3 regions of the Acidovorax sp. Q11 genome follow, and region 3 is predicted to be linked to each of the others. Evidence: predicted binding sites of a transcription regulator. Region 3 holds the regulator's gene; each other region holds the start of a gene.
The links. The regulator sigma-54, encoded in region 3, starts transcription at its own class of promoters, with help from an activator protein. The targets are predictions, from matches to a motif close to TGGCANGNAANCTGCTTT.
Positions count from the first base shown of each region.

Region 1: the regulator sigma-54 is predicted to act here: its motif matches at 3,643-3,660, upstream of ACYZGB_RS06490 (ammonium transporter).
Region 2: the regulator sigma-54 is predicted to act here: its motif matches at 5,237-5,254, upstream of ACYZGB_RS14615 (6-hydroxynicotinate reductase).

Region 1 covers NZ_JBUDZG010000005.1:112,295-119,684, reverse strand. Annotated here, with positions in the region: gene ACYZGB_RS06500 (tRNA dihydrouridine synthase) at 1-267, shown strand, start outside; gene ACYZGB_RS06495 (phospholipase D family protein) at 303-2,210, opposite strand; gene ACYZGB_RS06490 (ammonium transporter) at 2,370-3,572, opposite strand; gene ribD (bifunctional diaminohydroxyphosphoribosylaminopyrimidine deaminase/5-amino-6-(5-phosphoribosylamino)uracil reductase RibD) at 4,019-5,134, opposite strand; gene ACYZGB_RS06480 (type IV pilin protein) at 5,188-5,616, opposite strand; gene ACYZGB_RS06475 (PilC/PilY family type IV pilus protein) at 5,646-7,390, opposite strand, start outside.
Region 2 covers NZ_JBUDZG010000017.1:85,422-92,811, forward strand. Annotated here, with positions in the region: gene ACYZGB_RS14595 (ABC transporter substrate-binding protein) at 1-1,115, opposite strand, end outside; gene ACYZGB_RS14600 (amino acid synthesis family protein) at 1,197-1,781, opposite strand; gene ACYZGB_RS14605 (amino acid synthesis family protein) at 1,837-2,478, opposite strand; gene ACYZGB_RS14610 (UPF0280 family protein) at 2,500-3,420, opposite strand; gene ACYZGB_RS14615 (6-hydroxynicotinate reductase) at 3,573-5,192, opposite strand; gene fdxA (ferredoxin FdxA) at 5,368-5,697, shown strand; gene ACYZGB_RS14625 (ferredoxin--NADP reductase) at 5,774-6,550, shown strand; gene ACYZGB_RS14630 (TetR/AcrR family transcriptional regulator) at 6,600-7,319, shown strand; gene ACYZGB_RS14635 (amidohydrolase family protein) at 7,388-7,390, shown strand, end outside.
Region 3 covers NZ_JBUDZG010000007.1:173,221-180,610, forward strand. Annotated here, with positions in the region: gene ACYZGB_RS08835 (THUMP domain-containing class I SAM-dependent RNA methyltransferase) at 1-970, opposite strand, end outside; gene ACYZGB_RS08840 (acyl-CoA thioesterase) at 967-1,449, opposite strand; gene ACYZGB_RS08845 (glutaredoxin domain-containing protein) at 1,674-2,156, shown strand; gene ACYZGB_RS08850 (RNA polymerase factor sigma-54) at 2,207-3,790, opposite strand; gene lptB (LPS export ABC transporter ATP-binding protein) at 3,790-4,572, opposite strand; gene lptA (lipopolysaccharide transport periplasmic protein LptA) at 4,569-5,225, opposite strand; gene ACYZGB_RS08865 (thiol:disulfide interchange protein DsbA/DsbL) at 5,361-6,008, opposite strand; gene ACYZGB_RS08870 (SPOR domain-containing protein) at 6,088-6,741, opposite strand; gene argS (arginine--tRNA ligase) at 6,757-7,390, opposite strand, start outside.

The DNA of each region.
Region 1 (7,390 bases), on a different contig from region 3:
ATCCGTGCATTCGACGCCGGGCAGCCGGATGCGGACCCGGTGGTCTGGGCCGATTTGATCCCCCACCTCGCGGCCTTCTGGCAACTGGTGTGCGACGACCTGGAACCCCGCCAGCGCGCGGGGCGCCTCAAGCAGTGGCTCAACCTGCTGCGCAGGCGGTTTGTGGAGGCCGAAGTGGCCTACCAGCATGTGCGCACGATGACGGACCAGCGCGCCATCACCGCCTGGGTGGCGGCGCAACAGGCCGAAGCGCGAAACAGCGCCTGATCTGCCCCAGACGGCTGGGCCCCTGGGCTGCTGGCTTACAGCAGGTGGTCGGGCGCCAGGGGGCCCAGTAGTTGCAGCATCAGGCGCAGGGGCAGACTGGCGTCGGGTTCGGTGGTGGCATCGGGCAGGCCGCTGCCCTGGGGGGCGCGCCACACCAGGCCCTGGTCCGTCTGCTGCACCTGCCATGCCGCGTCTTGCAGGGCGGTGTCGATCTGTGCCGTGGCCCGGCGCGACAGCTCGCCGCTGCGTATCAGCAGCGCCACCTCGGTGTTCTGCCGCTGCGAGCGCATGTCCAGGTTCATCGAGCCGATGACCAGCAGGCGTCCGTCCACGATCATCAGCTTGGAGTGCAGCATGGCGCGCGAGCTGCCACCGGCCCCGGTGGCGCCCATGCTGCCGGTGCCACCGAAGGCCCCGCGCAGCACCCCGGTGAGCTCGCTGCGCATCTCGTACAGCTCCACCCCCATGGCCAGCAGCGTGGGCCGGTGGCGTGCGTAGCCCGCGTGGGCAATGGGCGCATCGTTGGAGGCCAGCGAGTTGGTGAGCACCCGCACGCGCACGCCTCGTGCCCGTGCGGCCGCGAAGGCACGCTCCATGTCGGGCCCGGGCACAAAGTAGGGCGAGATGATCAGCAGCTCGCGCCGCGCCTGGCCCATGAGCTGCAGCAGGCCGTCCACCACGGTGTCGGTCTGGGCTTCGCTGGTTTCGCTGTCTGGAGAGGGGGCAGGTGGGTTGCCGTTGCCATTGCTCAGGGGGGGATTGGCGGGCGCGGCTGGCAACGCTGCGGCCTGGGCCGCTTGCGGTGTGCCGGCGACGGCATCCGCCGATGGGGCGGTCGCCGTTGTCGCTGCGGTGGCCGAGGCCCGGGGCCGGACCAGTGCTGCGATGGTGGCGGGGCTGGGCCGGGGCGGGTTCTGGTCGGGCAGGGTGGCTGTGGAGGTGCCATCGGGCGGGATCTTGGCGGGTCGGTCCACCAGCACGGCGGCGGGCGCCCAGACAAACGGCATCTGCTGCAGGTCCATGGGCTCCTGGTTCCAGATGCGCGCGCGCCGCGTGCCGGGAGTGCCGCGCCCGGCGGGGGCGGGGGCTGCTGCGGCGGCGCTGGCGCTTTCCACACGCTCTTGCTGCGTGGCCTCGGCGGCGCGGATGCTGTCGCGCAAGCGGTCCAGCTCCTCGCGCGTGATGAGCGATTGCACGGGGTAGGCGCGCTCGTTGTTCCAGTAGCTGTCAAAACTGCGCGACAGGTCCTGCACGATGCTCCCTGCGGCCAGCACGTCCAGGTCCACAAAATTGCCGGAATCCGAGTTGCCGAAATAGGCGTCCCCCAGGTTGCGTCCCCCTGTCACGCCCACAGCGTTGTCGGCAATGAAGAGCTTGTTGTGCATGCGCTGCTGCACCCTGGAGAAGTCGCCCAGCAGGCTGAACATGCGGCCCACGGGCGAGCCGCGCGCGCCGCTGAGCGGGTTGAACATGCGCATCTCGACATTGGGCACAAAGGCCAGGCGCATCACCAGCGCATCGCGCCCGGTGCTGTGAAAGTCGTCCAGCAGCAGCCGCACGCGCACGCCACGCCGGGCGGCGGCCGCCACGCTGAGCAGCAGGCGCTCGCTGCTGGCGTCGGCGTGGATGGCGTAGTACTGCAGGTCCAGTGTTTTCTGGGCGGCATCGACCAGCGCCAGGCGGCTGCTATAGGCCGCCTGGGGGCCGCTGAGCAGCACGAACCCCGAGGGGTGGCGCGCCTTCTGCGCTGTGCGGCGGGCCTCTACCCATTGGCCCAGTGTGGTGTCGCCGGGGTTTTGCAGGGCGGTGGAGATGGGCCGCTCCACATCCTTGGGCAAGCCCGTACAGCCCATCAGGGCCACGGTGACCAGCAGGGCAAGGGCCCGCCGACTGTAGTGGGCCAGGGATGTCAGCAGGGGGAGGAAGGAAGGCTGGTGGGGCATGGCGCGATGGGGGATTGTGACCTTGGAGCCGCCGGGGCGTTGCTCCAAGGTGTATCCCGCTGCCTGGCCCGAGCCTGTCGGACGGGGCCGCCATTTTCGCCCCATCGATGCACCGAACCCCGGGCCTGACCACGCCCGGCCAGGCTCGGCGCTGTGGGTTTACCAGCTTACTTCGCGGTCGGGCGTGGCGCTGATCTTGTGGATGGAGAGGTCGGCCCCGTCGAACTCTTCTTCCTGCGTAAGCCGCAGGCCCACCGTGTGTTTGAGCAGGCCATAGACGATGAAGCCCCCCAGCAGTGCCCAGGCCACCCCAAGGCCCGTGCCAATCAGCTGGGCCGACAGGCTCACGCCGCCCAGGCCCCCCAGCGCCTTGCTGCCGAAGATGCCCGCCGCCAACCCGCCCCAGGTGCCACACAGGCCGTGCAGCGGCCAGACGCCCAGCACGTCGTCAATCTTCCACTTGTTCTGGGTGAGTGTGAACATCAGCACAAAGATGGCGCCCGCCACCGCGCCCACCACCAGCGCCCCCAGGGGATGCATCAGGTCCGAGCCCGCACACACGGCCACCAGCCCGGCCAGCGGGCCGTTGTGCACAAAGCCCGGGTCGTTCTTGCCCAGCACCAGCGCAGCCAGCGTGCCGCCCACCATGGCCATGAGCGAGTTGACCGCCACCAGGCCCGAGATCTTGTCCAGGGTCTGGGCGCTCATCACGTTGAAGCCAAACCAGCCCACCACCAGCACCCAGGCGCCCAGCGCCAGAAAGGGGATGTTGGACGGCGGGTGGGCCGAGATCGCGCCGTCTTTGCGGTAACGGTTGGCGCGCGAGCCCAGCAGAATCACTGCAGGCAGGGCAATCCAGCCGCCCATGGCGTGCACCACCACCGAGCCCGCAAAGTCATGAAACTCTTCGCCCGTGACGGCCTTGATCCAGGCCTGTACGCCGAAATGCTGGTTCCAGGCAATGCCCTCAAAGAAGGGATAGACAAAACCCACAATCACCGCCGTAGCCATGAGCTGGGGCCAGAACTTGGCCCGCTCGGCAATCCCCCCGGACACGATGGCTGGAATGGCAGCTGCAAACGTGAGCAGAAAGAAGAACTTGACCAGCGCGTAGCCGCTTTGCTGTGCCAGAGCCTCTGCCCCCATGAAGAAATGCGTGCCATAGGCCACGCTGTACCCCACCACAAAGTAGACGACCGTGGACACCGAGAAGTCCACCAGAATCTTCACCAGCGCATTCACCTGGTTCTTCTTGCGGACCGTGCCCAGCTCCAGAAAGGCAAAACCGGCGTGCATGGCCAACACCATGATCGCCCCGAGCAGAATGAACAGAGCGTCTGTGCCCTGTTTGAGTGCTTCCATAACATCCTCGCGCTAGTGATTGATCGACTCTGGTGCATTGCGGCTGTCTGCAACAGATTTGCACCAGATTGAAGCAAAAGTCGTGCCAGATATTGGTGCGAAAGATTGCACTGATATGGGGCGGAGCGGGGTGGAGGGGTGGTGAAAGGCTCTGTGTGTATTCCGGTGTTGTGCCTGGGGGCTGTCGGGAGATTTCTTCTATGGCAATGTCCCCGCTTGGGGTGGTTGCCCGGGAAGGTCATGGAGCTGCGGCGCCTGCGCCAGAGGGCATGGCTGGCATCGGGCGCCCTGCCGCGAGCGGTTGCTATGAGTGCGCGCTCATCCCCCCGGTGCGACGCAAGGGTGCTGTGTGTGGGGGGCGGAGCGCTACCCGCACTGAATCAGCTGTGCTGACTGCTGATCGGAGCGCATCGGTATGCAGAAAATGCAGGTGAGGGCAGGCCCCGTCAGAAGGTGTCGCGCCCCGGCACCCGGGCCACGATGCGCAGGTCAGGCCCCAGCTGCTCCACCGATATGAAATCCAGCTTCAGCCCCTGGCTCAGGGCTTCAAAAGGCCCCAGCTGGGCCAGTCCAAGTCCAGGGCCCAGCAGCATGGGGGCCATGTAGATCAGCATCTCATCGACAAGCCCTTCGCGCAGCAAAGAGCCATTGAGCTTGTGGCCGGCCTCCACATGCAACTCGTTCACCCCCCGGCGGGCCAGGTCGCGCAGCATTGCGGCCAAGTCCACCTTGCCCTGGGCGTTGGGCAAACAGATCACGGTGGCGCCGCTCGCCTCCAGGGCGGCCTTCTTCTCGTCGTTCTGGATGGCTGCATAGATGTAGCAAGCGCGGCCAGCCGAGAACAGGCGGGCATCCGGCGGGGTCTGCAACTGGCTGTCCACCACCACCACATGGGGCTGGCGCGGCGTGGGCACTTCGCGCACATCCAGGCGAGGGTTGTCGTCCAGCACGGTGCCGATGCCAGTGAGCACTGCGCAGGCGCGTGCACGCCAGGCATGGCCATCGGCGCGCGCCGCGGGGGATGTGATCCACTGGCTTGTCCCGTTGGGCAAAGCAGTGGCGCCATCCAGCGAGGTCGCAGCCTTCATGCGAACCCAAGGAGTGCCCCGCACCATGCGGCTGAAGAAACCGATATTGAGTTCGCGGGACTCAGCGGCCCCGGGGCCGACTTCTACCGCCACCCCCGCCGCACGCAACCGGGCAAATCCCTGCCCCGCCACCAAGGGGTTGGGGTCTGTGAGGGAAGCCACCACCTTGCCAATCCCGGCGGCCACCAACGCATCGCAGCAGGGGCCCGTGCGCCCCTGGTGCGCGCAGGGCTCCAAGGTCACGTAGGCGGTCGCGCCCCGGGTGCTGTGCCCTGCTTCTTGCGCGGATCGCAGCGCCATGACTTCCGCATGGGGGCCTCCCGCCTGCTGGGTGTGACCGCTGCCTATTTCCCGTCCATCCGGCGCCACCAACACGCAGCCAACGCGCGGATTGGGGTTGGAAACAAAAAACGCCTGGGCGGAGAGCCCAAGCGCTTTGTTCATCATGGTCGTCAACTCGTCGGTGCATTGCATTGGCGGATGCTAATGCATGGGGCAACAGTTGATGGAGGCAAGGGCACGTGCGGCTATTTGTTCCAGCATTCAGTTATCAAAGTCGCCGACGCTGCAGATGCAGCACCTCGCACACCAGTGTGTGTCAGCGTGTAGCTTCCGCATCGGTCTCCCGCCTGCCCGCCAGCTGGTGTAGCAGTCAATGTATATGCGGTACCTGACGCAGCGCTCGCTGGTGGCGATGCCAGTGCAATCGTGTACCGGCCAGACTTGATCGTAGTGAGTGTTGCCGGAAACGATGCTGTCGCTGGGTATGTGCCGGTTGCCGTGGCCGCGCGCTCCATCCATTGGGCTGCCTGTAGCAAGGCGGCGCGCGCTTCCGCACGATGCCCGCGCCGCACATATTCTGTGTAGCTTGGAAGCGCAATGGCGGTGAGAATGGCCACAATGGCGACCACAATCATGACTTCAATCAGGGTGAAGCCTCTTTGTTGCTGATTCATTTGCAATCCATTTCAGATCGTTAAAATCATTATTGGAGTTGCCTCCAATTGACTGTTGATGCTGGCTTGGCTAGCTGTAGTGGTGGTGGTTCTGTACCGGGTGGGAGTGGGCCGGGACCGCCACCACCACCACTGCCACCACTGCCGCCGCCGATTTTGATAATAATCCCTTTTCCTCTCAGGGAGATGCCTTTGGGAGAAGTGGTCGTGCGATTAGTGTCATTGTCCTGTGCGGCGGCCGCCTGATAAAGACCGTCACCATTTGCATCCAGAATTTGCTGCGTGGGTTTCAAACCATACTGAACACCCAAAAACGTTCTGTAGCCCCGAGCAGGAGCGGAGGTGGGTTGGCAGGTCTCTCCAGTTGTGTTGCCTCCGGATGCAGGAACAATACTGAGGAGATCAATGACGTCGCTACCATCAAAGAATGCGGGCATGCTCAAAACCCGTTCCCCTGCAATCGGCAACTCAAAATACCAGCCCTTTTGAGTGCCGGCGAGAGAGTAAGCCAGTGCTGTCTGGGTAGCGGGCATGCGCCAGAAGCTTGCATTGCTACTGCTTCCTTGTCCGGCAATAACTGGTGCGCTAAACACGCGTTCTGCAAGTTTGGTGTCTCGCCCGTTGGTTCCAATAGCTGCTGGCGTAACTGCGGATGTATCTACAAGCACCTTGCCCAAGTTGGGGCCAGCAACTGTATCCAGCTTGTAGCGTGTATTGTCCAGTATTGAGTACAGCGTTTGTACCGTCACGTCGGTTCTATCGCCTTCGGTCACATTTCTGCCCGTCCCAAAAACAACCATCATGCCACCGACAGTAACGTTAGGCCTGAGGTTGGGAGCTGCAGTAATGGGCTGGCGATTGGCAGTGTTTGCCTTCTCCACCGCTGTGTAAAAGGGCGTGCATGCAGTGCATCCTGCTGCAGAGAAAGCCACTTTCCAGTTGCTTGCCTCTGCGTTAGAGACGTCAAACTTCCAAATATTGCCCCGTAAATCTCCTGCATAGATCATGTCCACAGTGCCGTCGCCATTAATATCCAGCAGGCGTGGTGTGGAAAGCCCATTGGCCGTAGATTCCGTTCCTGTACTTGCGGCATTGATTTTCTTAATGGATTTGTCTCCATCAAGGTATTGAATCAAAAGAACCGGATCTTCGCTACCACTGTTATACCCATTTCCCAATACAACAGCCCAACGGCCATTGTTCATGCGTGTAATCTGGGTAGCAATCTGCGAATTATTCTCTGAAGTGACGGGATCTCCAAAAATATTACCAATGTCGCTGTCTACTCCGTCGGTTTTGTCCATTACGACGAGCGAAGACGCATTGGCCGCCAAAAAGTTGGAGGTTTCTGCTCCTGCGGTGTATCCAGGGCGGGTGACATCCAGAACATAGTAGCCTTTGCCACCAGCACCCAATGTGCCAACCAACATCGTTTTCCAGGATGGAAGCGCACTGGTTCCTGTGTTGACATCACCAGTGAAAGGTGACCCATCAACAAAGTAACGGTGGCTGTAATTTTGTTTCGGCAGCTGCGAAAGATTTTTTATGACACCCTGAGGCACATATGCAATCTTTTCCGTTCCATCTGCGGCTGAAAAACCATGCAGCATGCCATCGTTACCACCAACATAAAGCATAGGCATACGATAGCGCTGCGCATTTGCAAAGGTGCGATATCCATCTACAGTCAGGCCATTATTGGGGGGACCGACGTACCACAGTGTGGAGTTGGCAACATCGCCCTGCCGAGACCGGCGAACCCGGAACGGCTCCG
Region 2 (7,390 bases), on a different contig from region 3:
CCGCCTTCGTTCTTGGTGCGACCTACAAACGCGCCCATGGTGGCCTGATGGTCTTCAGGCCGGTAGGTGATCTTGCCGAACGGGGTGTCCACCTGCAGTCCCTTGAAGGCAGCGACCAGCTTGTCGGTGTCGGTGCTCTTGGCTTTGGCAATACCGGCCGCAGCCGACTTGATCATGCTGTAGCCCACCACCGAACCCAGGCGCGGGTAGTCCTTGAACTTGGCCTGGTACGCCTGCTCGAACGCCTTGTGTGCGGGGGTGTTGATGCCGTACCAGGGATAGCCGGTCACCAGCCAGCCGTTGGGGGCCTCGTCTTTCAGAGGGTCCAGGTATTCGGGTTCGCCCGTCAGCACGCTGACCACCTCGATGCCCTTGAAGAGGCCGCGCGTGTTGCCTTCGCGCACGAACTTCGACAAGTCTGCGCCAAACAGCACGTTGAAGATGGCGTCGGGCTTGGCATCCGACAGCGCTTGCACCACGCTGCCGGCGTCCACCCGGCCCAGTGGCGTGGCTTGTTCGGCCACAAACTCCACGTCGGGCTGGGCGGCCTTGAGCAGTTGCTTGAACGCCGCCACGGCAGACTGCCCGTATTCGTAGTTGGGGTAGACCACGGCCCAGCGCTTTTTCTTCATCTTGGCGGCCTCGGGTACCAGCATGGCGGCCTGCATGTAGGTGCCGGGACGCAGGCGGAAGGTGTACTGGTTGCCACCCTGCCAGGTCATCTTGTCGGTCAGCGGCTCGCCTGCGAGAAAGAAGAACTTCTTCTGCTTGGCAAAGTCGGCCACTGCGAGACCGGTGTTAGACAGGAAGGTGCCAGCCAGCACATCGACCTTCTCGCGCGACACCAGCTCTTCGGCCACACGAACGGCGTCGCCGGGGTTGGCGTTGTCGTCGCGCGTGATCAGTTCGATCTTCTTGCCATTGACGCCGCCCGCAGCGTTGATCTCATCGACCGCCAGCTCCATGCCCTTCTTGTAGGGCTCCAGGAAAGCGGGCTGCGCCTTGTAGCTGTTGACCTCGCCAATCTTGATCACGCCCTGGGCAAACACAGGGGCCAGGGTAAGGGCCAATGCAGCCGCAGCCGTGGCACGCATGAGGTTTCGTCGCATCGTCATGGGGAGACTCCTGAAGGATGGTTGGAGAGAGATCGAACGGGGGTGGAGACAGGACAGGTGTGTGTTGTAAGCGCGCCGGGCTCAGCGCAGGCCGTCAACGCCTTTTATTTCAGAGGCCGTGAGGCCGCCGACACGTGGCAACGGCCGCCCGCTGTCGGTCACGACAACGGCCACCACGATTTCATTGGCCCGCGGGGCATCGGCTACACGGGCTTCCATGGCGTCGAAATGGCTGCGCACGTAAGCCGCATCCTTGTGGCCCAGGGGCACGTCAATGGCCGTGCCGAGGCCGCCCATTTTCTTGCTGGATGGAACCAATGCAGCACCCTTCTCGACAGCCACACGCAGTGGTGCGCCCAGCTTGGGGTGGAGGATGGCGGCGGCGTGCTCCAGCTCGCCCGCCTCGCCCACGATGGCGGCCTTGCCGTAGCTGTGCGCATCGCCCGGGGCAATGCCCAGGGCCTGCACGCAGCGGGCGCCCAGAAGGCCTCCCAGCTCCTCACCGATGGCGATGAGTTCGTCGAGGTTTTCCACATAGCGTCCGGCAAAGGGGTTCTCGATCACGGCCATGGCCAGCGCCTTGCGCACCGGGGGCTGAACGTCACGCCCCATTTCCACGCGGACCTCGTCGGTCTGGACGATGATCTTTCGAATCTTGGCTGGCATTTTTTGGCTCCTTGGGATCTTGTCTTGTTCGATGGTGTGCGGGTCGGCGGGCGGCTCAGCGCAGGCCGTTCCACTGGCTGATATCTGCCGCCTTGAGCCCTCCGACGCGGGCGTGGATGCGCGGGCCCGTGGTCATGGCAAGTATGAACACGATCTCATCAGCGGATGGCGCGCCCGGAACACGCACTTCGATCGCGTCGAAATGGCTGCGTACGTAGCTGGCGTTGATGTGGGTGAGCGGCACATCCAGCGCTGCACCGGGGCCGCCCACTTTCTTGGTGGAGGGCACGATGGACAGCGCATTCGCGGGCTGCCCGGTCTTCTCTTCGGCCTGGCCCTTGGCGTAGGCGTTGCGGTCGCCATACCAGCCCAGCAGTTCGCGCATGGCGTAGCCGCCGGGCACATGCCACAGCGCGCCGTGTTCCAGCTCACCGGCCGCGCCCACGATGGCGCCTTTGCCATAGGTCTCGATGCGCTCGGCAGGCACCGCCATGGCCTTCAGAAGGCGCTGGGCCATGTCCAGCCCCACGTCCTGCAGCGCGTCCATCATGGGGAGGATGTCGGGCTCGTACCGCCCCGCAAAGGGGTTGGTCAGCACCGCGCCGATGGCACCACGCAGCAGCGGCACATCGGCCACCGGCCCGAATTCGTGCCGGATTTCCTCAAGATGGGTGAAAACGCGTCGTATCTGGATCATTCTGGAGACCTGTGCATTTCGTTAAGCAAATACTGAACCAACTTCCGATTCCACCGCCGGATACCGGGGCCATACCGCATCCGCCAGCGCCTGGGGCGCCGAGGTCGCCACCAACCGCCCCTGGCACGCCAGCAGCGCAAACCACAGCAAGCCGCTGGACTGCAATTCTTGCGCTTTTTGCAGCCCCTGGTGCAATGCCCGGGCCACCAGCTCCTTGGGCAAGGCAGGGACATCCACGGTGACAGGAATGGCACCCAGGTCACTGTCGTCCCGCACCTGCCACGCGGGCCTGCGAACAATCCGCGCATCGGCCACATCCACCGCGTTGGCCACGATGGTTGCCGCCGCATCGGCCTGCGCCGCCGTACGCGTCAGCACCGTCACGCTGTCGGCAATGCCCAGCGACTGGCTGCGCCCGCGCCAGCCGCTGGTGGCCACACCGCGCACCGGCATGGCGCTGTCGATGCGGATCTGCCCATCCAGCACCAAACCGTTGCGCAACTGTGCAGCATTCAGTGCGGCGATGTCAGCGTACACCCCCACCGTGACCGACTGGCTGGGCGCCAAGTGCAGCGCAATGTCGCCGCCGTTGTTGACCCAGGCGCGGTCTATGCCCGGCTGCTCGTAGCACGCCAGAATCTCCTGCGCCACTGCACCCGCCACCGCCGCCATCGGCGTGATGAAGCCTGCGCGGTAGGGACTGCAGGCGGCCCACATGCGACGCGCCACCACGCCCTGCAACGTGCAGCGCTCACCCACCGGCGCCCGCAGGCCGGGGAGTTCATTCACCAACTCCTGCAGCAGCCCTTCAAAACGTTGCCACGCGCGTTCGTGCGCCTGGGCCACGGCGTCGCGCACCCCTTCGGCCTGGAGGATGAGGTCCATCGGACCATGCTGGAAATGCCAGCGGCCATCGGACAGGAGCTTGCGAGCGGCTTGCATGTGCGTTTCAGTACTCACCGCAGGGCGCACCGCCCGCAGCCGTAAACACCGGCGCGGCCCACGCCAGAGACGCCGAGCAAGGGCCGCCCCGCAGCGAGGGTATCGTCCCCCTGGAGGGGGAAGGCGCGAAGCGACTCAGGGGGTGTTTCATATCAACCCAGCAGAGGTGGGCGACCCAGCGGCCACGGATTGGCGGCGGGCAAGGTCTGCCACACGCGCGCCTGCGGTGCACCATCGTTGTGCCACGCACCGCGCTCCAGCACTTCGCGCAGGCTGCGGATCTGTTCGGTGTGGCCACCCAGCGCTTCGTAGTCCGCACGGCGCATGCTGAACTCGATGGGCGCCACGATGGCGGGCGTGGGCACAGTGCCAAAGCTGTTGTCCGGCATGCGCAGCACGTCGGCCATCACGGTGATACCGCCGCCCGGCCATACATAGGCGGGGGCACCGCCACAGGTCACGTTGACCAGCGCATTCTTGATGGAGCGCGTGAGCAGCACCGGGTTCTCGGTAACCCCTGCGCGCAGGCTACCGCCGGCTCCGCCGAGGAACAGCACAGACGCCAGCGAGGGCTCGCAGTTTTCGCCGATGCGGTCCACGATACGGCGCACCTCGGCAGGCATCTCGGCCTCGACCGGATGGAGTTGCTCGTCCAGCACGTACCAGGAGGCATGCTCCCCGGTGGTGGAGGTCATCAACAAGCGCAGCCCCGGCCAGGCCACGGATTCGTCCCAGCCCTCGATGATGGACAGCGGGTCGGCAATGTCGGTGCCGCCCCAGCCGATGCCCGGGTTGGCTACCTGAAAGTAACGGCCCGGTGTGGACTTGCGCCCGCGCATCTGGATGCCCGAGGGCTTCATGTCCAGGCAACGGCCCGCCTGGTGCTCGGTGAGCACGCCGGTGATGTGGTCGTCCACCACCACCACCTCGTCCGCATGGCCGAAGAACTGGCGCGCAAAGATGCCAATGGCCGCCGAGCCGCAGCCCACGCGCATGCGCTGCTCAGCCACACCGTTGACGATGGGCGCACGCCCGGCCTGGATCACGAGCTGCGAGCCGCCGTCGATGGTGAACTCCACGGCCTGCTTGTTGCCCAGCAGCTGCATCATCTCGGCGGTGATGCGGCCTTCCTTCTTGGTGCCACCCGTGAGGTGGTGTACGCCGCCCAGCGACAGCATCTGCGAGCCGTATTCCGCCGTGGTCACATGGCCCACCACCTCGCCCTTGCAGCGCACGTTGGCCTGCTCGGAGCCGAGGAAGCGGTCGGTGTCGATCTTCACCTTGAAGCTGCAGTAGCTGAAGATGCCCTCGGTGACCACGGTGACCATGTCCACGCCATCCGTCTGGGAGCCCACGATGAAGGGCGCCGGCTTGTAGTCTGGGTAGGTGGTGGACGAGCCCACGCCCGTCACGAACACCTCTTCAGACAGCAGCAGGTCGCCGTTCCATGCGGGTTCTGAAGCCACTGCGGTCTCAGCGTCTTGTGCAGCCGTGGCGCGGCCCGCAAACGGCACCAGTGTGGCCTCGCCCGCCTCCAGCGTCTTGCGCAACAGCACCACCGGGTCCAGCCGTAAGAGCACACCCGCCTGGTTGGCGTAGCGGTCGCAAGCACCTGCGCGGCCTTCGGAAATCTGGCACAGCACCGGGCACGCATTGCACTCGACCTTGGCAGCGTTCATGCGCTCGTTGCGAGGCCGGGCGCGCTCGAGCACCTGCGGCAGATCTGGCGCATCCATGCCAGGTAGCCCGTCGGTCTTGGTGTGTTCAGTCATCGTGGCGGCCCATTCATTGCATTGTGGCAAGTGCTTGTACGCGCATTGCATTTTGTGTAGCATTCACTTAACTTAAATGTTGTGAACACTACATTCGATGTCAATGTAGCGGAATCAACCAGACTCTGCAATGGTGTTTTTGCGCCCCCAAAAATGGTGCATGAGGAGCCCCAAAATGACGCACGTTGTGACAGACGCCTGCATTCGGTGCAAGTACACCGACTGCGTCGATGTGTGCCCTGTCGATTGCTTCAAGGAAGGGCCGGAATACCTGGTCATTGACCCGGACGAATGCATCGACTGCGCGGTGTGCATTCCGGAGTGCCCGGCCAACGCCATCTATGCAAAAGACGACCTGCCCGAAGGCATGGAAATCTTTCTGCAGTTCAACAAAAAGCTGGCGCCCACGCTGCCCACAATCACCAAAAGAAAAGCGGCTTTGCCAGATGCGGAACAATGGAGGGTTGTGAGCCACAAGCTTTCAGGCCTGAACATTGCGCTGTAGAGCGCTTGTGGCCCTGAATTTGAGCCAGCTTCAGCCAGATTTCTTATTTGTTTCCAACTTTTCCATCTAACGCACCATGAGCGCCTTTCTTGAAGAACGCGTCCTGTCCGTCCACCACTGGACGGACCGCCTTTTCTCCTTCACCACCACGCGCGACACCGCGCTACGCTTCTCCAATGGCCATTTCACGATGATCGGCCTGCGTGGCGAGAACGGCAAACCGCTGCTGCGCGCCTACAGCATTGCCAGCGCCAACTACGAAGAACACCTCGAATTTCTGTCGATCAAGGTGCCCGACGGCCCGCTGACCTCGCGCCTGCAGCACATCCAGGTGGGCGACACCATCGTGGTGGGCAAGAAGCCCACGGGCACGCTGCTGATCGACTACCTGCTGCCCGCCAAGCGCCTGTACATGCTCTCCACCGGCACGGGCGTGGCCCCGTTCCTGAGCCTGATGCGCGACCCCGAGACCTACGAAAAGTTCGAGGAAGTCATCCTGGTGCACGGCGTGCGCGAGGTGAAGGAACTGGCCTACCACGACTACATCACCGAGGAGCTGCCAAAGCACGAGTTCCTGGGCGAGATCGTGAGCAAGCAGCTCAAGTACTACCCCACCGTGACGCGCGAGCCCTTCAAGAACCAGGGCCGCGTGACCACCGTGATCGAAAACGGCCAGCTGGCGCGCGACCTGGGCCTGCCCGCGCTGAACCCTGCGGAAGACCGCGTGATGATCTGCGGCAGCCCCGAGATGCTGCGCGACCTGAAGCACATGATGGAAGAGCGCGGCTTCAAGGAAGGCAACACCACGAAGCCGGGTGACTTCGTGATCGAACGCGCGTTCGCAGAGCAGTGATCCCCGGCGGCCCCGCCCTGGGGGCCCGCCTCATCCACCAGGACCCGCCATGTCTGCCACCCCCACCAAGACCCGGACCGCGTCCCCCCGCGCAGCCTCTGCCCGCAAGACGGGCGTGCGCGAGCAGGCCGCACAGACCACGCGCGACAACATCCTGAAGGCGGCGACCAAGGTGTTCGCCCGCTATGGCTACGAAGGCGGCAGCGTGGAGAAGATCTCCAAGGCGGCCAAGTCCTTCGACCGGATGATCTACTACTACTTCGGCAGCAAGGAAGGCCTGTTCATCGAGGTGCTGGAGGAAACCTACCGGCGCATGAACGATGCGGAATCCAAACTGGACCTGGACACCGCCAAGCCGGTGGAGGCGCTGCAGGCGGTGATCCGCTTTGTGGTGGGCTACTACCGCAAGAACCCCGAGTTCATCACGCTGCTCAACACCGAGAACCTGCACAAGGGCAAGCACATCTCCAAGTCGATGCGGGCCCGCGAATACTCGTCGCCCGCCATCGAGGTGATCCGCCGCGTGCTCGAAAGCGGCCAGGCGCAGGGCCTGTTCCGCAAGGACGTGTCGGCGCGCGATGTGTACCTGCTGATCGCCGCCACGGGCTACTTCTACATGTCCAACCGGCACACGCTCTCAGCTTTTCTGGGCGAAGACCTGGAGACGGCCGGGGCGCTGGCGCACTGGGAGTCCTTTGTCATCGACAGCGTGCTGCGCACCGTGGCACCCGGCCCCAGCCTGCCCAGGGGCAGGGTCGCAGCGACCTGATTCAACAAGAGATTTTTCCCTGCGGGGTGCCGCGTGGTGCCCCGCCCACCACCCCACGAGGAGAATCCATG
Region 3 (7,390 bases):
CGCTACCTGCGGCAGCAATGCGCTCGCCGTAGGGCGGGTTCAGCAGCATCACGCCGGGCTGGTCGCAGGGCGGCATGCGCTGCAGGGCGTCGCCGCCGCGCAGCTGTACAGCCTCGGCCACACCGGCGCGCTCGGCATTGCGCTGCGCAAAATCGACCATGCGGAAGGCCACATCACTGCCAAAAATGGGCACTGCGCTGGTCTGTATTGCGCTTTCAGCTTCGTTTTTAATAGCACCCCAGACATGCGCCTGGAACGGCAGCAGTTTCTCGAACGCAAAGCGCCGCAACATGCCCGCCGGGATGCGGCAGGCGATCTGTGCGGCCTCGACCACGATGGTGCCGCTGCCGCAGCAGGGGTCGTACAGGGGCTGGGGGTTGTCGCCATGCGGGTCCCAGCCACTGGCGGCGATCATGGCGGCGGCCAGGGTTTCCTTGAGCGGCGCGTCGCCCTTGTCCTCGCGCCAGCCGCGCTTGAACAGCGGCTCGCCCGAGGTGTCGATGTAGATCGTGGCCTCGTCGGTGGTCAGGTGCAGGTGGATGCGCACATCGGGCCACTGGGTGTTCACGTCGGGCCGCACGCCGCTCTTGTGGCGGAAGCGATCGGCCACGGCATCTTTGACCTTGAGGCCCGCAAAGTTGAGGCTCTGCAACGGGCTGTGCTGGGCGGTCACCTCGACCTTGAAGGTCTGGCGCGTGGTGAACCAGATCTCCCAGGCCACATCGCTGGCCATGGCGTAGAGGTCGTTTTCGGAACGGTACGGGCGGTGCGCCAGCTGCACCAGCACGCGCTGGGCCAGGCGGCTGTGCAGGTTGAGCTGCATGGCCTGGCGCCACGAGGCGCGCAGCAGCACGCCACCCCGGCCTACCAGCAGGTCTTGCCCCGTGAGGCCAGTGATGCCATGCACCTCGTCGGCCAGAAAGCCCTCGACGCCCGCAGCGCAAGGAAGGAAAAGTTGGAGTTGGTTCATGTCGATGGGGAGGATACGCGCTCGGGCACTGCGGGGGAACCGGGCTCACCTGCGCGGGCTAACAGCAATTGGCGGATGGATTCGGGGATCAACGCCACCTTGCGGTCGGCCTTGCCGATGAAGACGATGCCGATCTTGCCGCGTGCCACTTCGCGGCCGGAGGTCTTCTCGGTCATGCAGAACACGAGGTCGAAGCCGTAGCGGTTGAAGTCTGCCGGGGCCATCTCCACCCGCATGGTCTCGCCATGGAACCCCTCGGACTTGTACTGCGCCACGATGTCGCCGACGACGATGGACAGGCCGCCCACATCCGCCTCGGGGTAGCCCAGCGACTGGAAGAAACGCACGCGCGCTTCGGACACCAGGCTGAGCAGCTGCGCGTTGTCCAGGTGCCCGCCCTGGTTCACGTGGCTGATGTAGATCTGCAGCTCGGTGGCAAAGCCGAAGTGCGGGGGGAGGTCAAAAACAATGCGGGCCATGGTGGCGGACAGGGGTAGGAAAAAAGGAAGCGGAGAGCACTAGCCTGCGCGGGGAGTGGTGCGCGGCGTGTGCCGCAGGGTGCCTGCAGGGCCACCGGTGGTGGGGCGGCTCAGCACGCCAAGACGCCATGGGTCGCAATGCGGGTTGGTGGCATAAGGACCTTGCAGGCCCCATGCCCCTTGTCTCGTATGCTCTCGGGCAGCGGATTTTACCGGAGCCCCCCATGCGCCCTTTTTATCGGACCCTGCTGACCGTGCTGGTGCTGGCCGCCACGCCCTGGGGCGCAGGCGCCCAGACGCTGTACAAATCGGTGGGCGCAGACGGCAGGGTCGTGTACAGCGACAAGCCCCCTGTGACAGGTGCCGTGGAAAAGACGATGAAGCTGGAGAACCTGCCGGTGAGTGTGGTGCCGGGCGCATCGCCCGCGCCCCAGGCGGCAGCCGCCCCCGACGCGCCGCCAGCCGCAGCCCCCAGGGGCGATGTGGTGCTTTACATGGCGACCTGGTGCGGCTACTGCAAGGCGGCCAAATCCTATCTGGCGGGCAAAGGCATCGCGTATCGGGAGCTGGACATCGACACGCCTTCTGGCAAGGCGGCGTTCAAGCAGCTGGGCGCCAGGGGCGTGCCGGTCTTGCTGACCAACGGCCAGAAGATCGCCGGGTTCACACCCCAGGCGTATGACGCGGTGTTCATGGCACGCAAGTAACCTGGCGGCGGGCGTTCAAGCAGCCCTCGCGCCCTTCAACGCGTTGAGCGCTACAGCGCCTTGCGCAAATTGGCGGGCGCAATCTTGAGCGCCTCGCGGTATTTGGCCACCGTGCGGCGTGCGCATTCAATGCCCTGCTCCTTGAGCATCTCGGCGATCTGGCTGTCCGACAGCGGCTTGGTGGGGCTTTCGGCCGACACGAACTGCTTGATCAGTGCGCGCACGGCCGTGCTGGACGCATTGCCACCGGTTTCCGTGCCCAGGCCAGAGCCAAAGAAGTACTTCAGCTCGTAGGTGCCGATGGGCGTGGCCATGTACTTGGCCGTGGTCACGCGGCTGATGGTGGACTCGTGCAGGCCCAGTTCGTCGGCGATGTCGCGCAGCACCAGGGGGCGCATGGCGAGTTCGCCGTGGGTGAAGAAGTTCTTCTGCCGCTCGACGATGGCGCGCGAAACGCGCAGGATGGTGTCAAAGCGCTGCTGGATGTTCTTGATGAACCAGCGCGCCTCCTGCAGCCGCTGCTGCATGCCCTGGTGGCCCTCGCCGCCCTTGTGGCCGCGCAGCGCGCCGGCGTAGATGTCGTGCACACGCAGGCGGGGCATCACGTCGGGGTTGAGCTGCACGATGAAGTTGTGCTGGCCGTCCCGCCCGTTGGCGCGACCAGCTTTGCGCACGATGACGTCGGGGATGATGATGTTGCGCTCTACATCGACGAACTTGCGGCCGGGGCGAGGCTCCAGGCGGGCGATCAGCGCCATGGCGGCGCGGGTGCGCTCTTCGCCGTCGCCACACAGCTGGGTCAAGCGGCGGATGTCGCGGCGGGCCAGCATCTCCAGCGGCTGCTGGCAGATGGTGAGCGCCGTCTGCACGGTGTCGGGGTCGGCCTCTTCGTCGGCGTCCAGCGCCTTGAGCTGCAGCGTGAGGCATTCGGCCAGGTTGCGCGCGCCCACGCCCGTGGGCTCCAGGCTTTGCAGCAGGCGCAGCGCCACGGTAAAGCGGTGCACCAGCTCCTCGATCTGCTCCAGGTCGTCCAGCCCGGCCAGTGCGATGGCGAGTTCTTCGAGCGGCTCTTCGAGGTAACCGTCGTCGTTCAGGGATTCGATCAGGAAGCGCAGCGCGGCGCAGTCCACCTCGGACAGGCGCAGCGACAGGGCCTGGCGGTGCAAAAAGGCGGTGAGCGATTCGTGCGAGCGGGCCAGTTCGGTGGCGTCGGCGTCGTCGCCCTCCGCATCGTTGCGGGTGCGGGCCGGGGCGTCGCCACCCCACTCGGCGTCGTTGGGCGCCATCTCTACCGTGCCGTCGCCGCTCCAGTCGGGTTCGTCGGCGCCAGGGCCTGGCGATTCGGCATCATTTTGGCCCTCTGCGCCCGCTGTGCTTGCACTTGCAGCTCCTGAAAATATAGCATCTTCAGCGCTGTATTCGTCGGCTTGCGCGGGGGTGTCGGCGGCTTCCAGGCCAAACTCCTCGCGCGGCGCCTCTTCGGCCGTGCATTCGAGGAACGGGTTCTCGTCGAGCATCTGCTCGACTTCCTGCGAGAGTTCGAGTGTGGACAACTGCAGCAGCCGGATGGACTGCTGCAGCTGGGGGGTCAATGCAAGGTGCTGCGAGACGCGCAGCGACAGGCCAGGCTTCATCACATGCGGAAATGTTCGCCCAGGTACACCCGGCGCACTTCGGCGTTGTCCACGATCTCGGACGGCGTGCCCTGCGCCAGCACACGGCCGTCGCTGATGATGAAGGCGTGGTCGCAGATGCCCAGGGTCTCGCGCACGTTGTGGTCGGTGATGAGCACGCCAATGCCGCGCGCCTTGAGGAAACCGATGATGCGCTGGATCTCGATCACGGCGATGGGGTCGATGCCGGCAAAGGGCTCGTCCAGCAGGATGAAGCGCGGCTGTGTGGCCAGGGCGCGGGCGATCTCCACCCGGCGGCGCTCGCCACCGGACAGGGCCATCGCGGGCGAGGCGCGCAGGTGCTGCACGCGCAGCTCTTCCAGCAAGGCCGTCAGGCGCTCCTCGATGGCGTCGCGCGAGAGCGGCTGGCCGTCATCGCCACGCTGCAGCTCCAGCACGGCGCGCACGTTTTCTTCGACCGTGAGCTTGCGAAAAATCGAGGCTTCCTGCGGCAGATACGACAGCCCCAGGCGCGAGCGGCGGTGAATGGGCATGTGGGCCACCGAATGGCCGTCGATGCGGATGTCGCCCGCATCGCTGCGCACCAGGCCCACGATCATGTAGAACGAGGTGGTCTTGCCCGCGCCGTTGGGGCCGAGCAGCCCCACGACCTCGCCTTTTTGCACGACCAGCGACACGTCCTTGACGACCTTGCGGCTGCCGTACGACTTGGCCAGGTGCTGCACCTCCAGGCGGCTGCCGGCCTGGGTGTCAGGGCCGGGATGGACGGGCACTGCGCTCACTTGGAGCCGCCGCCAAGGCTGTTGCTGGGGCGCAGCACGGGTGCGGCGCCGGGGGCGGCCGGCGCAGGCGCTGCAGCACCAGCGGGCGGGTCCTTGGGCGCCAGCACCGCGCGCACGCGGTTGCCGGGGGCCGGGGCATCGCCTGCCGCATTGGTGGCGGGGGCGCGCTGGCCGTCCACGGTGAACACGTCGGTGAGGTTGTTGTAGACGATCACGGCACCCGTGATCTCGTCGCTGAGCGCAGCGCCCCGGTAGCGGCGCAGCTCGGCGCGGGTGATGAAACGCACGTTATCGGCCTTGCCGTCGTACTCGATGACTTCGCTTTCGCCTTCGATGTACTCGTCGGGCGCGCCGGGCAAGGTGTCGCGCTTTTGGCGGAAGAAGGCGCGTTTGCCTGCTTCGGCTGTGACCACACCAAACTGGTAGCCATCGGCATCCTGGCGCACATCCAGCCGCGCGCCGCGCAGCACGATGGTGCCCTTGGTCATGACCACGCGCCCCGAGAACACGCTGGTCTGCTTGAGTTCATCGTGGCGCAACGCGTCGGCCTCGATGTTCATGGGCTTGGCGCGGTCGGCTTTTTCAGCGTGGGCCACGCCATGAAGGCAGGCCAGGGCCGCGAGCAGGAGGGTCGGAAGGAGGCGGTGGTTCATAGGGCACGAATCTTGCAGTTCATTGTAGCCATCCCCACGCGCCCTCCATGAAGAAAGCCCGCATCAGCGGGCTTTCTTCATCGGGTATCCAGGGCCTTTGGCGCTAAGGAGCTTGTGCCCAGGGCAGCCCGGGGCTTACTTTTGCTTGACCAGCGCTTCCACGACCTGGAGCACGTTCTGCATGTTGCCGGCCATGGTGCCGTCCGTGTAGAACTTGCCCGCCACGCCCATGGAGGGCACGCCTTCCACGCCATAAGCGTCCTGCAGCTGCGAGGCGCGGCGGACCTGGTTGGAGACGGTGAACGATGCGTAGACTTCCTTGAACTTGGCGGCATCCACACCCTGCTGGGCTACCCAGGCAAAAATCTCGTCGTCCTTGGCCAGCTTGGCCTTTTCTACATGGATTGCGCGGAACACCTTGGCGTGCAGGGCTTCGAGCTTGCCCATGCCTTCCAGGGTGTAGAACAGCTTTTGCTGGGGCACGAAGCTGGCATTGAAGGCCACAGGCACGCGGCGGATGAAAAGATCCTTGGGCGCGGCCTTGACCCAGGCGTCCAGCGTGGGTTCGAACACATTGCAGTGGGGGCAGCTGTACCAGAAGAACTCGATCACATCGACCTTGCCGGCCGGTGCATCGGGCGCCACGGGCTTGTCCAGCCGCTTGTAGTCCTTGCCCTCCTTGAACTGGCGGGCCTGGGCCAGCGCGGGGGTGGCGACGGGCAGCGTCAGGGCGGAAGCGGCGACTGCCGAAGCAGCGGACAAAGAAAACTCACGGCGTTTCATGGCAAAGACTCTCCTAGTTCAGGTCTGGGGGATGGGAGCCATGCCCCCGCAAAAAGTTCAGCGCCCGAAGTCTGACGCATCAGCGCTGGACGCGCACCAGCGCCGACTCCAGCCCGGCGCCGTCGAGCTTCTCCTTGAGCTGCTCGGCATCGTCGCGCTTGGTGAAGGGGCCCACACGCACGCGGAACACCGCCCGGCCATTTTGCTCACGCTCGCTCACGCGGGCTTCCCAGCCCATCATGGCCAGCTTGGCGCGCTGGGCATCGGCATCGGCCTGGGTGCGGAAGGCACCGGCCTGCACAAAGTAGTCAAACGGGTCCACATTGCCCTTGGCGGCGGCTTTGGCCACGGCCAGGTCGCCCAGCGGGTCGGCACCCGGCTTGGTTTCGGCCTTGGCGGCCTCGGGCTTGCTGGCAGCGGGCTTGGGGGCCGACGCAGCAGCCCGCACCTCAGGCGCAGGTGCTGCAGCCGAGGCCGGCGCCGAAGCGGCAGCCGCTACGGGCGGCGCTGCAGGCCGGGCCGGGTTCTTGCCGTACAGCGGCGAGTTCGGGTCCCAGTTCTTGTTCTTCTGCGACTCGGCGGCGTCCATGTCTGCTGTGCGCCCGCCGCCCTTGTTCAGAAAAGGCACCGGCACCTTGGTCACATACACGGCCACCGCCAGCGCAGCGCCCAGGCCCACGATGACACCGACGATAAAGCCGATGATGGTCCCGCCCGTCTGTTGCTTTTTCATATTGGTAGTAACTGCTTACATTCTGGCTGGAGCTGAAACACCCAGCACGGCCAAGCCATTGTGCAATACCTGGGCGGTGGCGGCGACGAGCGCCAGGCGAGCTTTCTTCACCACTTCGTCGTCCACCAGGATGCGCTCGGCATCGTAGTAGCTGTGGTAGCTGGCGGCCAGGTCGCGCAGGTAGAAGGTCACGTCGTGCGGGGCCTCTCCGTCGGCAGCGGCGGTCAGCATCTCGGGGTATTTGGCCAGTTGCAGCATCAGTGCCTGGGCCTGGGGGCCTTCCAGGGCCGACAGGTCCACATCCTTGAGCGACGCCACATCAGCACCGCCCGCCTCCTGCCAGGCGCGCAGCACCGAGCAGATGCGCGCATGCGCGTACTGCACGTAGTACACCGGGTTGTCGTTGTTCTGCGCCACGGCCAGGTCCACGTCAAAGGTGTACTCGGTGTCGGGCTTGCGGCTGAGCAGGAAGAAGCGCACCGCGTCCTTGCTGGTCCACTCGATCAAATCGCGCAGCGTGACGTAGCTGCCCGCGCGCTTGCTGATCTTGACCTCTTCGCCGCCCTTGACCACACGCACCATGGTGTGCAGCACGTAGTCGGGGTAGCCCTGCGGAATGCCGACATCGGCCGCCTTCAGCCCGGCACGC